DNA from 2 places in the Methylotenera sp. G11 genome. Region 2 is predicted to be linked to the other one. Evidence: predicted binding sites of a transcription regulator. Region 2 holds the regulator's gene; the other holds the start of a gene.
The links. The regulator sigma-54, encoded in region 2, starts transcription at its own class of promoters, with help from an activator protein. The targets are predictions, from matches to a motif close to TGGCACNNTTCCTGCT.
Positions count from the first base shown of each region.

Region 1: GQ51_RS07765 (circularly permuted type 2 ATP-grasp protein) is a predicted target of sigma-54. The motif match lies at 2,366-2,381, and genes of this name have one in related genera.

Region 1 covers NZ_JUHH01000001.1:1,672,286-1,679,901, forward strand. The annotation lists gene GQ51_RS07750 (DoxX family protein) at 60-482, opposite strand; gene GQ51_RS07755 (aminoacyl-tRNA deacylase) at 743-1,243, shown strand; gene GQ51_RS07760 (class I SAM-dependent methyltransferase) at 1,326-2,117, opposite strand; gene GQ51_RS07765 (circularly permuted type 2 ATP-grasp protein) at 2,422-3,900, shown strand; gene GQ51_RS07770 (alpha-E domain-containing protein) at 3,894-4,841, shown strand; gene GQ51_RS07775 (transglutaminase family protein) at 4,878-5,711, shown strand; gene GQ51_RS07780 (proteasome-type protease) at 5,744-6,487, shown strand; gene GQ51_RS07785 (DUF2721 domain-containing protein) at 6,484-6,930, shown strand; gene GQ51_RS07790 (hypothetical protein) at 6,993-7,616, opposite strand, start outside.
Region 2 covers NZ_JUHH01000001.1:1,562,929-1,570,544, reverse strand. The annotation lists gene GQ51_RS07235 (KdsC family phosphatase) at 1-14, shown strand, start outside; gene lptC (LPS export ABC transporter periplasmic protein LptC) at 110-865, shown strand; gene lptA (lipopolysaccharide transport periplasmic protein LptA) at 894-1,535, shown strand; gene lptB (LPS export ABC transporter ATP-binding protein) at 1,549-2,271, shown strand; gene GQ51_RS07215 (RNA polymerase factor sigma-54) at 2,268-3,863, shown strand; gene hpf (ribosome hibernation-promoting factor, HPF/YfiA family) at 4,009-4,335, shown strand; gene hprK (HPr(Ser) kinase/phosphatase) at 4,362-5,303, shown strand; gene rapZ (RNase adapter RapZ) at 5,322-6,158, shown strand; gene GQ51_RS07195 (PTS sugar transporter subunit IIA) at 6,242-6,664, shown strand; gene GQ51_RS07190 (HPr family phosphocarrier protein) at 6,681-6,950, shown strand; gene ptsP (phosphoenolpyruvate--protein phosphotransferase) at 6,947-7,616, shown strand, end outside.

The DNA.
Region 1 (7,616 bases), 110 kb from region 2:
CCCGCTCCTTGCTCATGGTTTTTGACGGCAGGAAACTGCTGCCGTCAAAACTGAGTTTGCTAATTCCAGCGTTGTCCATTGCCTTGAATGCTGAAACGGCCAGCGCCAAGAAAAAACACTGACAAAGCTGCCGCAAGGTACATCCCTTGCAACTCCAGCGCCCACCCGCCCGTTTGGTTAATATGCAATAGTTCACCGGTATGCACCAGCAAAATAGCCACCACCATATTGATGGCGATGATGAGGCCGCCGATACGCGCCCATAGCCCCAGCAGCACAAGCAAAGGCGCGATCACTTCTCCGACATAGACCAAGTTGCCCAAGATTGCGGGAAATCCGGCCTGGGATACCAGGCCGGTAATGAAGTCGGCGCCATTCATCAGCTTGCTGACACCGTGTAAAAGAATAAGGACTGCCAGCGTCACACGCAGAATGAGTTTGCCGGTATCAGCACAGTTGCTATTAATTGTCATAGTAGTCATAAAACTTCCTTTTTTTTTGAATGAGACGGTTTTACTTCTTATTGATGATGCAACAAAGGCAATACGAAAATTATCACATCACACGCTTGTTGAACAGATTAAAAGATATCCGCAAACATCGTTATCCTGCGGCAGTATTATCCAATGCTTTAATCTGCCATTTCTTGAAATCGAATCGCGGTTACCGCAAGCCAGAACTCCAAATAGCCTTTGCCTTCCTATAGAATAGGCAAACACCTTAAATCGAATCGTGATTGATGATGAACATATCCATTAACTCCCCTGTCACCGACCTGTTACAGCATGCGGGCATTACTTATGATGTGATAGAAATTCCATTAAGCGAAGACAAAAAACCGGTCAGGAACCTGGAAGAATTGCTTTCACAACAAGGGTTAGACCCGCAATCAGTGGTAAGAAGCGTGCTGTTCAAAACCGCATCGGAAAAATTTGTTTTATTGGCCGTTGCCGGAGGCGGACGTGCCGACTGGGGCGTGCTGCGTAAACATTTGAATGAGCGCAAGTGCCGCATGGCGGAGTTCGATGAGGTTCCACAAGCCACCGGGTATGTTGTCGGGGCTGTACCGCCGCTCGCACTGCCGGAAGACATCCAGGTATTGATAGACGCCAGTGTCAAAGATTATGAAACCGTTATGATCGGCAGTGGCGTGCTGGGGTTTGCCTTGGCGCTGAAAAGTGCCGATCTGCTCAGGCTGCTTGCTGATGCCGACCAAGGGGTATTTACAAGTAGCCCGCAATAGAACATGACGTAAACACTCATTGCCAGAACCATCAACATACCTTTGGCCGCACGCTCTGATAGCGGGCTGCCGCAGACCCGGCTTACCGATCGTCGATTTTTTCGATAATCATCTGGTAATAAACACGCACAATCTTATAAGACCCTTTTTTGAGCTTCAGAAAAAGATTGATCGCTGCGGCCGGGTTATCGATAAAATCAGGGTAATAACGCCATAAGTAATCATCAAAGATTAATAGCCCGCCTGTTTTAAGCATCTCAAAGCATTTAATGGCATCAATCATGACATCATTACAGTGATGCGACCCATCCACATAGATCAGGTCGAAGCGCTGGTCAGGCTGTGCGGTGTTAAAAAAAGAGTATGACGTCCCTTTATATTTCACCAGCCTGCCCTTGAATGTTAAAAGGTTGCGATCAAAAGCCTGCTCTATATTGCTCAGCATTTCTTGCGTAGCGTAACGGCCAGATTTGTGTTCGTCGGCACCCTCCCATGTGTCTACGCAAGTGAGCGTTGCATTAGGCAATGCATGCAATATGAAATAACTGGACAGGCCTTCCCAGCTGCCGATCTCAAGAACTTTTACCTGGCTTCTATCTGCGAGGCGATACGCATCAAATACAGAAAACCATTGCGGGGTGTGATGCGTGAACCAGTCAGTAGATAATGCCAAGGCAGTTTTGGCATTGATGAAAGCAGATTGCCTGGGCAGGTAAGGTTTGGTAATGCGGTCATTTTTCAACCGGCCAGCAATATACAACACAATCGTATTAAATGAAGCATAGGTCTTAACCAGATAATGCAGATCCAGGAAAATATTCTTCCCCAGCTTATAACGCCGACCTGGCTTTAATAAATTTCGGATCGATGTCATAGCTTGCATGGCTTTAATTGGCTAGCTTATATTACACATGATTGGTCAAGTATAACAACATACACATTTCAACAGTAAGGCCTATATGCAGGCCAGCGTCAGCCAAACCCGGTACAGAATCTAAAGTGTAATGACCAGCTCTTGCATGCGCGATCACAATATAGTGCATGTATTTTTAACACGCACAGCATTAGTGCGCCATGCCTGTAATTAAGCCCATATTCATCGGATACCCATGCTTAATCGGGTGGCATGCCGCTTGCTTTTACTTAAAGTAATATTAAAAGCAAAGCGGTGATCCATCATGAATAGCCCTACGAGAATCTGTTTTGATGAAATGCATTCCAGCCCTACCGGGGTACGGAAACTCTACGCTAACTACGCAAAATGGCTGCACAGCATGCCGGCTGAGCAGCTGGAAAGCAAACGTAAAGAAGCGGAGCTTTTATTCCGCCGCGTGGGGATCACGTTTAACGTATACGGGGAAGATGCAGGTACCGAACGGCTGATTCCATTCGACGTGATTCCGCGTTTACTTGCCAATGACGAATGGCAGGTTCTATCCAAAGGTGCGGTACAGCGTGTAAAGGCGCTCAATATGTTCCTGCATGACATTTACCATGACCGGGAAATCGTCAAAGCCGGCATCGTGTCGGAAAACGTCCTGATGCATAGTCAGTATCGTCCGGAAATGTTTGGCGTGGATGTACCGGGCGGCATTTATGCGCATATTGCCGGCATTGACATCGTGCGTACCGGCGAAAAACAGTTCTACGTACTCGAAGACAACTTGCGCACGCCTTCCGGCGTATCGTATATGCTGGAAGACCGCAAAATGATGATGCGGCTGTTTCCCGAGCTATTCCGCCGTTACTCGATCGCACCGGTTGAACATTACCCGCATGTATTGAAGAACAATTTGCGTGCAGTCGCCCCGGCAGGCGTAAAAGACCCCACTGTCGTCCTGCTGACGCCGGGCGCATATAACAGCGCTTATTTCGAGCATGCGTTCCTGGCACAGCAGATGGGGGTGGAACTGGTCGAAGGGCAGGATTTATTCGTGCGCGGCAATGCGGTATACATGCGTACAACCGAAGGGCCAAAACGCGTTGACGTGATCTATCGCCGCATTGATGATGAATACATAGACCCGCTCGCTTTCAACCCGAACAGCATGCTGGGCGTGCCGGGGCTGTTTTCCGTTTACCGCAACGGGGGCGTGACGCTTGCCAATGCTGTCGGCACCGGGGTCGCAGATGATAAATCCACATACATCCGTGTGCCGGAAATGATCCGGTTCTATTTGAATGAAGAGCCGATCCTGTCTAATGTGCCGACGTATGAATTAAGCAAAAAGGATGACCTGGCCTTCGTGCTGGATAAGCTGCCTGAACTGGTGGTAAAAGAAGTACAGGGCTCCGGCGGCTACGGCATGCTGGTGGGGCCTGCTGCAAGCAAACAGGAAATCGCCGATTTCCGGCTGCGCATACTGGCTGACCCGGGCAACTACATCGCACAGCCTACGCTGGCACTCTCCACCTGCCCGACGCTGGTTGATCAGGGAATTGCGCCGCGCCATGTTGACCTGAGGCCATTTGTGCTGTCAGGTGAAGCCGTGACCCTGGTGCCGGGCGCACTTTGCCGCGTTGCCATGCGCGAAGGCTCGCTGGTCGTCAATTCCTCACAAGGCGGTGGCACCAAGGACACCTGGGTGCTGCAGCAAGATTCTGCACTAGCAGCGGCAGAAATCACGCAAGCATTCGATGAGGCCGCCGTATGTTAAGCAGAACCGCAAATCATTTATTCTGGATGGCACGTTATATCGAGCGTGCGGAAAACATGGCCCGTATCCTGGACGTCACTGCGAATATGGCTTTAGTGCCTAACGCAGCGCTGAGCGAAGCCGCTTTATGGCAGCCGGCACTGGAAATATCCGGCAATGCGGAAACATTCAACCAGCGCTTCAGCGATTACACCGCAGGCAATGTGATCCATTACCTGGCGATGGACCCGGAAAACCCGTCCAGCATTTATTCCGCTTTATACAGCGCTCGTGAGAACGCCCGCGCCGTGCGTGTGGCAATGACCTCTGAAACCTGGGAGAACATCAACGCACTCTGGCTCGAATTCAGCCAGTTTGATGGCAAAGACCTGGCGGAAGAAGGCCTGCGCGAGTTTTGCGACTGGGTAAAAGCGCGTTCACATCTTTTCCGTGGCGTCAGTTTCGGTACCATGCTGCGCGATGATGCCTTCCAGTTCCTGCGCCTGGGCACGTTCATCGAACGCGCCGACAATACGGCACGTTTGCTGGATGTGAAATACCACTTGCTACTGCCTATGGAAGAAGAAGTCGGCGGCGGTGTGGATTACTACGAGTGGAGCGCCGTATTACGTTCAGTATCTGCATTCCAGGCATACCAGAAAGTGTATAACGACACGATACAGCCCTGGCGCGTGGCCGAACTGCTGGTGCTGCGCAAGGATATGCCGCGTTCGCTGCATGCCTGCTTCACTGAAATCACATCCATACTGGACAACCTGACCACAGGCCGCCATATTGAATGCAGAAGGATTGCGGGAGAGATTAACGCAAGCTTGCAGTATGGCCGCATCGACCATATTTTCCAGAATGGCCTGCATGAGTTCCTGACCGAGTTTATTGACCGCAACCATCAGCTAGGTGCCGAGATCCAGGGCAGCTTCCTGAATGTGCATGCGGCCTGAACAACCGAGACAATTGATAAGGAATCGCCACACCATATGCAATTCAGCATACTCCATAGCACCGAATATCATTACAGCGAACCGCTGCACTACAGCATCCAGCAACTGCGCCTGACGCCGCAGGATGGGTTTGGCCAGCGCGTCATGAACTGGTCCATTTCCGTCAACGGCCAACTCAGCCAGCATCATGACACTTACGGCAACCTGGTACACACCATGGTGCTGGACAGCAACCATCATGAAATCAGGCTGGTCGCAAAAGGCGATGTCGAAACCGGCCTCACCATCACAGCGAATCAGGAAAAACTGCCGCTGGCGATTTACCTGCGCAGCACCGCACTGACCGCTGCGGACGCAGGGATCAGGGCATTCTCGGAGCCATTCGGCAAGCTGAAAACGATCCCTGACCTGGAGAGATTAAGCGCATCCATCATTGACCAGGTGCCCTACATGAAGGGCGGCACAGGCGTCTACACCACTGCGGCGCAGGCTTTTGCCGCAAGAACCGGCGTCTGCCAGGACCATGCGCATATTTTCATCGCATGCTGCCGCAGCCTGGGGCTGCCTGCACGCTATGTGAGCGGCTACCTGTTTACCGATGACGGCCATCTATCGGAGAGCCACGCCTGGGTAGATGCCTGGCTCAGCGATACTGGCTGGGTCAGCGTGGATGTTTCCAACCGCTGCCTGGCGAATAGCGCTTATGTCAGGCTGGCAACTGGCCTGGATTACCACGACGCCTGCCCGGTGAGCGGCGTGCGTGTCGGCGGCGGCATGGAAACCATGCAGGCAGGCGTCAATGTCTGGCAGCTTGGCAGCCAGGAAAATAACCTTCTATTGAAAAAACAGATTGCCCAGATTCAGCAATAAACAGAATCCAATAAACATAAAGCAGGAAACCTATGACATATTGCGTTGCCATTTTAGTTGATCAAGGCCTGGTACTGGCTTCCGACACCCGCACTAACGCCGGTGTGGACCAGGTAGCCATTTTTCCGAAAATGCATCATTTTGAGGTGCGCGGCGAACGCATGGTCACCCTGCTGACCGCCGGAAACCTGGCGATCACGCAGCTGGTGGTCAACCGGCTACGCGAGGCGATCAAGCGCGATGACGGCGCCCACCTCAACAATGTGGAAAGCCTGTTCGATGCGGCAAGCCTGGTGGGGGATGAAGTCCGTTTCGCTTTTGAGCGTGATGCGGAACACCTTAAGAACCACAATGCCGATTTTCATGCCAGCATCATCGTGGCCGGACAGATAAAAAACGAAAGACCCAGGCTGTTCAATGTTTACAGTGCGGGCAATTTTATTGAGTCCAGCACTGAAACCCCTTATTTCCAGATTGGGGAAACCAAATACGGAAAACCGATTATCGACCGCGTGATCAAACAAAATACCGACATGATGGAAGCGGTGAAATGCGTGCTGATCTCTTTTGACTCCACGATACGCAGCAACATTTCCGTTGCACCGCCGATTGACCTGATGCTGTATCGCAAAGACAGCCTGCATGGCGACTCCCATCAGCGCATCGGCGAAAATGACGCCTACTATGCGCTGATACGCAAAGGCTGGTCAGAAGGCCTTAATACGGTATTCCGGCAGTTGCCCGCTCCTGACTGGCACGAGGCCAGCTGCACATGATGCTGGATCCCGCCACCGATATTCACGATGTTTCAATCGCGATCCGCGATGCCGTTACCCCGGTATTCCTGCTGACTGGCATCGGTTCGATACTGGGCGTGCTGGTCAATCGCCTGGGGCGCTCGATTGACCGTGCAAGGGCCATCGGTGCCATGAATGATGAGCAGTTCTCCAGGTGCGCTGACGAGCTGGATATTATCGTCAGAAGAACCAGGTGGATGCGCTGGTCGGTGGGATTATTCATCTTTGCCGGCTTATGTGTGGCCATATCGATTGCTTCAGTTTTTATCAGTGTGGAACTACGGGCGAACCTGACGCATTTTGTGCTGATCACCTTCATTGCCGCCATGCTTTCATTAACGATAGGCTTACTGTGCTTTTTGCGGGAGATCATCCTCGCTTCCAAAGAAAAAATCTCCTGCGACCGCAAGCCATTGCCATGACACCATAACGGCCGCCACAGCTTAATTCGCCTAGCCGCAAACTGCCGCTAGACGATGCATGGTTATAATAAATCGTGCAGCTTGAATCCTGATTCCTGAGACAGGGGTTCGGTTTCCCTGATGGACTGTGACAGGTACTGATCCGCCTTGACCGGCCCTGCACTCTGGCACATGGCGACATACACCAGGTTAATCAGCTGCCGCAGCACCTCAAGCTCATAGGTACCCTCCAGGTCGGACGTATGCAATGAGAGCCACTCCCGAATATACATCAGGCGCATCTTGTCTGTTTTCACCTCATGCAGGTGATCTATCAGGAATTTCCTCAGCTGCTCCTCATCACGCTTGTTAAACTTGAGGAACATCTGCTGCAGCAGCATCGTGAATACTTTTGTCGTATGGTCCTGGGCCTGCCTGATTTCCGGCTGGAATACATTATTGGCATTCAACTCGACAAACGGATCCGGCAGCAGCTCATCCGACGCCAGATCCATCGCCATAAAAATTGCCCCGAGTATCTTGGGTCGGTCGAGCTTAAGCTGTGCTGTATTGCAGCAGCGCGCCACAAAAACGCTCAGGGCGAATTTCTGCTTATGCGAATACTCGGCCTGCCAAAGGTTGATTGCATTCAACAAAGCCTCATCATCAAAATATGGGCGCATCCCCGTGTAGATGGCGCGCCGTCT
Region 2 (7,616 bases):
ACATCAGCAATTAGGTTAAGCAGATGTCAATGCCAGTGATTTTTTCAAAATGTTGTTTTGTAGCGTGCCTTTGCAACATGCGCAGCTGTATTGAAGCGGGTGCATAACGATGCATTTCGGTACCAAGGCTGCGATCACATTTCCATTGGCATTGCTGATGCTGCTAGCGTTGCTGACGTTCTGGATCAATCGGTCAGTGCAGCCGCCGGCACCCAGGCTCGATGGCAGTAGCCGCCATGACCCTGACTATATCATGAGCAATTTTGTGACTACGCAGACTGATATTAATGGCGACCTGCGCTACAAACTGGCGGCGGTGGAAATGCGGCACTTCCCGGACAATGATACGACAGAGCTGCAGCGGCCGCGCTATACGCAGTTCGCGATAGGCAAACCATACACCGAGGTGCAGGGGCTGCGCGGTTTTGTGTCGACCGATGGTGAAGAAATCAAGTTGCTTGATAATGTGAAAGTAACGCGCCAGGCATATGCCGGTAAAGGGGAAATGACGGTTGAAACGGATTACCTCAATATCAGGCCCAATGATGAATTGGTGACGACAGACCGGCCGGTCGTTATCCGGCAGGCTCCCAAAACCGTGATTTATGCGACAGGCATGATTTATGAAAAGAAACAGCATACCGTGACTTTGCTGCATAAAGTGCGTGCGCATTATGAAAGGCCAGTCATGGATAAGGGCGCGGCAACATCGACACAAACAGACAATGCGGGCAAGAAAACAGCGGCCGGCAAGCAGGAAAAAAACCATAACGGTGAAAACAAGCCGTTGAATACAGGGCAGAAAACCCTTAAACAGGATAAATCCAACACTAACAATGTGCGCATTCGGAGACACTATGAATAAGCCGTATTTTTCAGTAAGGCCAGATTTAATGATAGGAATCGCGGTACTGAGCCTGTCATTGTCAGGTATGTCAGGCCGCGCCATGGCTGAAGCGGCCGACCGGGATAAACCTATCGACCTGGAAGCAGATACCGTCAAGGTCGATGATTCCAAGCAGATCAGTACTTACAGCGGTAATGTGATCCTGACGCAGGGCACGCTGGTGATCCATGCAGATAAACTGATCGTGCGTGAGGATAGCCAGGGGTTCCAGCACAGCACGTCTTTAGGTAACCCGACCACTTTCAAGCAGAAAATGGAAGGTAAAAACGAATATATGGAAGGCAGCGCGCAGCGTATCGAATACGATGGGCGCATGGATAAAGTGCAGCTTTACACCAAGGCCTGGGTCAAGCGCGGTGCCGATATCGTGCATGGCGATTACATCATGTATGACGCCAATGCAGAATATGCAGAAGTGATTGGCGGCGGTTCACAGGCTGGCACGCCAGGCGGTACCGGCGGCCGTGTGCGTGCCATTATCCAGCCTAAAGGTAAAAAAACCATTGCGCCTGCTAAACCAGCGGAGCCTGGCGCCAAGGTCAGTTCGATAGACGGCAGTGCAGCGACGCCGGCGGTAAAAAACATGCGTTTGAGCCGTAATTTAGAAGTCAGCCCCCAGCTTAAATAAAAGAGAGCATGTGATGAGTGAACTCGTTGTAGAGAATCTGCGCAAGTCTTATAAGGCACGTACCGTGGTGCAGGATATTTCTTTGACGATAAAAAGCGGAGAAGTGATCGGGCTGCTGGGGCCTAACGGTGCCGGCAAAACCACCAGCTTTTATATGATGGTAGGGCTGGTGCCCCTGGATGAAGGCAGGATTTTGCTGGACGGCGTGGATTTAAGCCGCATGCCTATTCATATGCGTGCAAGAATGGGCTTGTCCTACCTGCCGCAGGAAGCCTCTATTTTCCGCAAGCTGACCGTGTCTGAAAACATCATGGCGATTCTGCAGTTACAGGAAATTTCTGAAGAAGCAATGCAGGAGAGGCTCGAATCACTTCTGGAAGAGCTGCATATCACGCATATCCGTGACAGTATCGCGATCAGCCTGTCCGGCGGTGAACGGCGCCGTGTGGAGATTGCACGCTGCCTGGCTTCCGACCCCAGCTTTGTGTTGCTGGATGAGCCGTTTGCCGGTATTGACCCGATTGCGGTGATTGATATTCAGCAGATTGTCCGTTTTTTGAGCTCACGCAATATCGGCGTATTAATCACCGACCACAACGTGCGTGAGACCCTGGGTATCTGCGATCGCGCTTATATCGTCAATCAGGGGCATGTGTTCGCTTCCGGTATCCCGAGCGAGATTGTGGCAAGTGAAAGCGTCAGGGAAGTTTATCTGGGTAAAGATTTTCGTTTATGAAGCAAGGTTTACAACTCAAATTCTCCCAGAATTTATCCCTTACACCACAACTGCAGCAGGCCATTCGCCTGTTGCAGCTTTCGACGCTGGAGCTGAATCAGGAAATCGACGTTCTGATGCAAACCAACCCGCTGCTGGAGCGTGGTGACGATAGCGAAGACGAGTACGGCAACCCTGTAGACCAGGCTGCGGAAGATTCGCCATTGAATAATGGCGCAGACAGCCAGACAGCTTCAGCGCAGGATGCTGCCGGCAATGCGGATGCAGGTGATTTTGATGCCGGTTTCAATGGCCAGGACTTCCAGCCCGGCGTCAGCGAGTCCGGCACTACGGAAGCGGGGCAGTTTGATGAAGCCTCCGACTTCGAGCCGGGTGCTGCAGATTTCTCCGATACATTTTCTGCTGAATTCGATGAAGAATTTGACGTGTTTTCCAATGGTAGCCGCTGGGATGAGAATAATATGCCGGCGGATGACGACAGCGATTTCAAGCAGCAGGATACATTGCAGATCAGCCTGCGCGAACACCTGTTATCGCAGCTGAAGCTGATGCCGCTGTCGGATCGTGACCAGACGCTGACCTTGCTGCTGGTGGATAGCATCAATGATGATGGCTACCTGGAACAATCCTTGGAAGAGATCGTAGAAGAAATGCCGCTGGAGCTGGAGATCGACGCGCTGGAACTGCAAACGGCGCTGCGCCATATCCAGCACCTTGATCCGGCGGGTGTCGGTGCACGCAATTTAAGCGAATGCCTGCTGCTGCAGCTTGATGCCTTGCCTGAAAATACGCCGCACCTGGCGTTGGCGCGCCTGGTGGCAGAAAAGCACCTGCCGGCATTGGGCGCGCGCGATTTTGCCAAACTGCGTAAAGAGCTGGGCTGTGACGAACAGACGCTGAAGCAGGTGCAGCTGGTCATCACCAGCCTGAATCCGAGGCCTGGAGCCGATTTCAGCCACATCGGTTCCGAGCATTATATCCAGCATGAAGTGGTCGTGAAAAAAGTCAAAGGCATCTGGATTGCGAGCCTGAATGAGAGCGTGATTCCCAAGCTCAGGATCAACCAGCTCTATGCCGGCATATTGAAACGTAACCGCGATAGCTCCAGCCAGTACCTGCAAAGCCAGATGCAGGAAGCAAAATGGATGATCAAAAATATCCAGCAGCGCTTTTCAACCATCCTGCGTGTTTCGCAGGCCATTGTCGACCGCCAGCGTAATTTCCTGGAGTATGGCGAGGTGGCGATGAAGCCCCTGGTGCTGCGCGAAATCGCGGATGAGCTGGGTTTGCATGAGTCGACGATTTCCCGCGTAACGACGAATAAATACATGCTCACGCCACGCGGCATCTTCGAGCTTAAATATTTTTTCGGCAGCTCGGTCGCGACCGACAGCGGCGGCACCTGTTCAGCCACGGCGATTCGTGCGCTGATCAGGAAACTGGTCGAACAGGAAAATCCTAAAAAGCCTTACTCCGATAACCAGATCACTGATTTGCTCGCAAAGCAGGGTATCGTGGTGGCGCGCCGTACCATTGCGAAATACCGTGAATCACTGAATATCGCGCCTGCCAGTTTAAGAAAATCGCTATAAATTTACCGCTTCAAAGCGTAAATAAAAAAATTCTTTGTTTCAATCCCACAGAAGCAAATGAACGTAGTAAACTGAAATTGTTCGATGGGTTCCGGGTTCAGCAGATCGGCTCAGGCCCTGAGAATATTTTCAAAAGGAGCAAGTCATGAATTTACAATTAACTGGTCACCATTTAGAAATAACCCCAGCATTGCGCGATTATCTTACAAGCAAACTGGCTAAAGTTAGTAATCACTTTGATCATGTGATCGATGTCAAAGTGACCATGAGTGTTGAAAAGCTCGCCCAAAAGGTAGAAGCTACACTGCATGTTCCTGGTAATGATTTACACGCGGAATGTCAGGATGAGAATATGTACAGCGCAATTGATATGCTGACTGACAAACTTGACCGCCAGGTGTTGAGGCATAAAGAGAAGAATTCAGATCACCACAAAGCGAATGGTGCCGTTAAGCATCAGAATGTTGAATAATTAACGTCTTGTTTTAATCATCATTTATGGCTCAAATAAACGTCGCTGAGCTATTCAAACAAACCCGCCGCAAGCTCAAACTCAATTGGATCGCAGGGCTGAACGGCGGGTCAAATACTCTCACTAGCGAAACCGTCACAAAACCATCACTGGCACTCATCGGCCATCTTAATTTCGTGCATCCTAACCGTGTCCAGGTGCTGGGCTGTGCCGAGATGGATTATTTACGCAGCTTGCCGACCACCGAGGCAGTACGTGCAATCGAGAACCTGTACTCAACCGACCTGGCGGCCGTGATCGTTGCCAACGGCGAAAAAGTGCCGGAATCACTTATGGCGGCTGCCGATGCGCACGCCGCGCCCTTGTTTACCTCCACTTTACGCAGCCCTGCGCTGATGGATTTCCTGAGCCATTACCTGGCGCAGGCAGTGGCAGAATCTGTCAGCCTGCATGGCGTATTCATGGAGGTGCAGGGTTTTGGTGCGCTGATTAAAGGTGAGGCGGCTATCGGTAAAAGTGAGCTCGCTCTGGAGCTTATTTCACGCGGGCATCGCCTGGTTGCAGATGACGTCGTAGATTTCTTCCGGATTTCACCTGAGCGGGTTGAAGGGCGCTGCCCGGCTTTGCTGCAGGACTTTCTGGAGGTGCGCGGCCTGGGTATCCTGAATATCCGCGCCATCTTTGGCGATAATTCAGTCAAGCCGACCAAGCCGCTTGACCTGATTATCCAGCTGGAAATGGCAGATAAACTGGCACCGCAGCTGCTTGACAGGCTGAATATCAAAACCCTGCACGAAGAGGTGCTGGGCGTCAAAGTGCCTAAGGTGCAGATTCCGATCGCGGCCGGGCGCAACATTGCGGTACTGGTAGAAGTTGCAATCCGCAACCACGTGTTATTATTGCGCGGTATTAATGCAACCAAGCAATTTACCCAGCGCCAGCAGCGTGAAATGAAAAAAAACAGATAGCGACTTTAAGTTAATAACATGAAGCAACTGATCATTGTGACGGGTCTTTCCGGCTCAGGTAAGAGTATCGCATTGCGTGCGCTTGAAGATAGCGGTTATTACTGTATCGACAACCTGCCGGCAACCATGCTGCCCAGCCTGTCAGACCACCTCACGACCGTGCATCATCATCTGGTCGCGATCAGTATCGACAGTCGGAGTGCCGCGATTGAATCGCTGCCGGATAATATCGCCCTGCTGAAATCGCAGAATGTCGACACACGCGTTTTGTATCTGGAGTCTAACGTGGAAACGCTGGTAAAGCGATTCAGTGAGACACGGCGCAAGCATCCGTTAAGCAAAGATACGACTACGCTGGCTGAGAGTATTGCTTATGAGCGGGAACTGCTGGGCAATCTCGGCAGCCTGGGGCATGTGATTGATACCAGCAACCTGAGTGCCAATACCTTGCGCGGCTGGGTCAAGGATGTCGTGTCCAGCGAGCATGCGGGGCTGACCTTGCTGTTTACTTCGTTTGGGTTCAAGCATGGCATACCGCTGGATGCCGATTTCGTATTCGATGTGCGCTGCCTGCCTAACCCGCATTACGACCCGAACCTGCGTGAGCTGACGGGTAAGGACGAGCAGATCAAGGCTTATCTGGAAGTGCATGATTCAGTGCAGGAGATGCTTTCGGATATCCGTGCTTTTGTCGAAAAATGGCTGCCGTGTTTTATTATGGATAACCGCGGTTACCTGACCGTCGCCATCGGATGTACCGGCGGCCAGCATCGCTCGGTTTACATGGTCGAGCAGCTAAGCCAGTATTTTCAGTCGCAGCAGAAAGTACTGACCAGGCACCGGGAGCTCAAATAGTAAAGCAAACCGGGCGTTTTCCGATTCTTCCTGGCGATGTCCCCAGGATTGGGATGCCCATAAAATTTAGGTACTTATAAACAATGATCGGTATTTTAATGATTACGCATGGTACGCTCGGTGATAGCCTGCTGGAGTGTGCAAACCACATGTTGGGCAAGACCCCTCCGCAGATAGCCTCGCTCGCGGTCAGCAGTAAAGATGACCCCGGCAGTGTCGTTCCGAAGGCGATGGAACTGGTTGCGAGCGTGAATAGCGGCGATGGCGTGCTTGTATTGTCTGATATGTATGGCGCCACCCCTTGCAATATCGTGACTAAAATACTGCAGCCGGGAGTAGTTGAAGGCGTGGCTGGCGTGAATCTGCCCATGCTGGTCAGGGTCATGAACTATCGGCAGGAGCCTTTGCCGGTGCTGGTTGATAAAGCCTTGAGCGGAGGCCGTGAAGGCGTCGTGGCGTTTGACCGTGAAAGCTGTGAGCGCTTCGAGCAAGGCTCCGTTAAATAACAGGATTCAGATTGATATGATTAGCAAGCAACTGGAAATTATTAACAAACTGGGTCTGCATGCCCGCGCCTCGACCAAGCTCACGCAAACTGCCAGCAAGTTTGCCAGTGAGGTGTGGATTGAGCGCAATGGGCGCCGCGTCAATGCCAAGAGCATCATGGGCGTGATGATGCTGGCGGCGGCAAAAGGCGCGATTGTTACCCTGGAGGCCAGCGGTGCCGATGAAGCTGAGGCGATCGAGGCATTGACGGCGTTGATTGAAAATTACTTCGGCGAAGGCGAATGACCAGTTTCAGTATTCATGGTGTAGGCGTTTCCAGCGGCATTGCGATCGGCCATGCGCACCTGCTTTCCAATGCATTGCTGGAAGTGGTGCATTACCAGCTGCCCAAACATTTGATTGACGATGAAGTAAAGCGTTTCAGCAACGCAATCACCACCGTTAAGCAGGATCTGGCGCAGATCAAGGGCAGCCTGCGCAAGAATGCGCCGGCAGAGCTGGCTGCGTTCATCGGTACACACTTGCTGATGCTGGAAGACAAGTCACTGTCTGAAGTGCCTAAAAATATCATCAGGAATGAACAATGCAATGCCGAGTGGGCCATCAAGCTGCAGATGGACGACATTGTCGACCAGTTCGAGCAGATTGAAGACAGCTACCTGCGTGAACGCAAGCAGGATGTCATTCAGGTTGTTGAGCGTATCATCAAGGTGCTGCTTGGCCATCAGGCGCAGCTCAGTACCGAGCAGCAGAACAGCGCCTTGCATCAGGAGCGTAAACTGATCCTGGTTGCGCATGATGTTTCCCCTGCGGATGCCATTCAATTCAAGCAGCACCAGTTCGCGGCGTTCATCACGGATGTGGGCGGCGCAACCTCGCATACGGCGATCCTGGCACGCAGCCTCAATATCCCTTCTATTGTCGCGTTGCAGCGTGCGCGTGACCTGATCA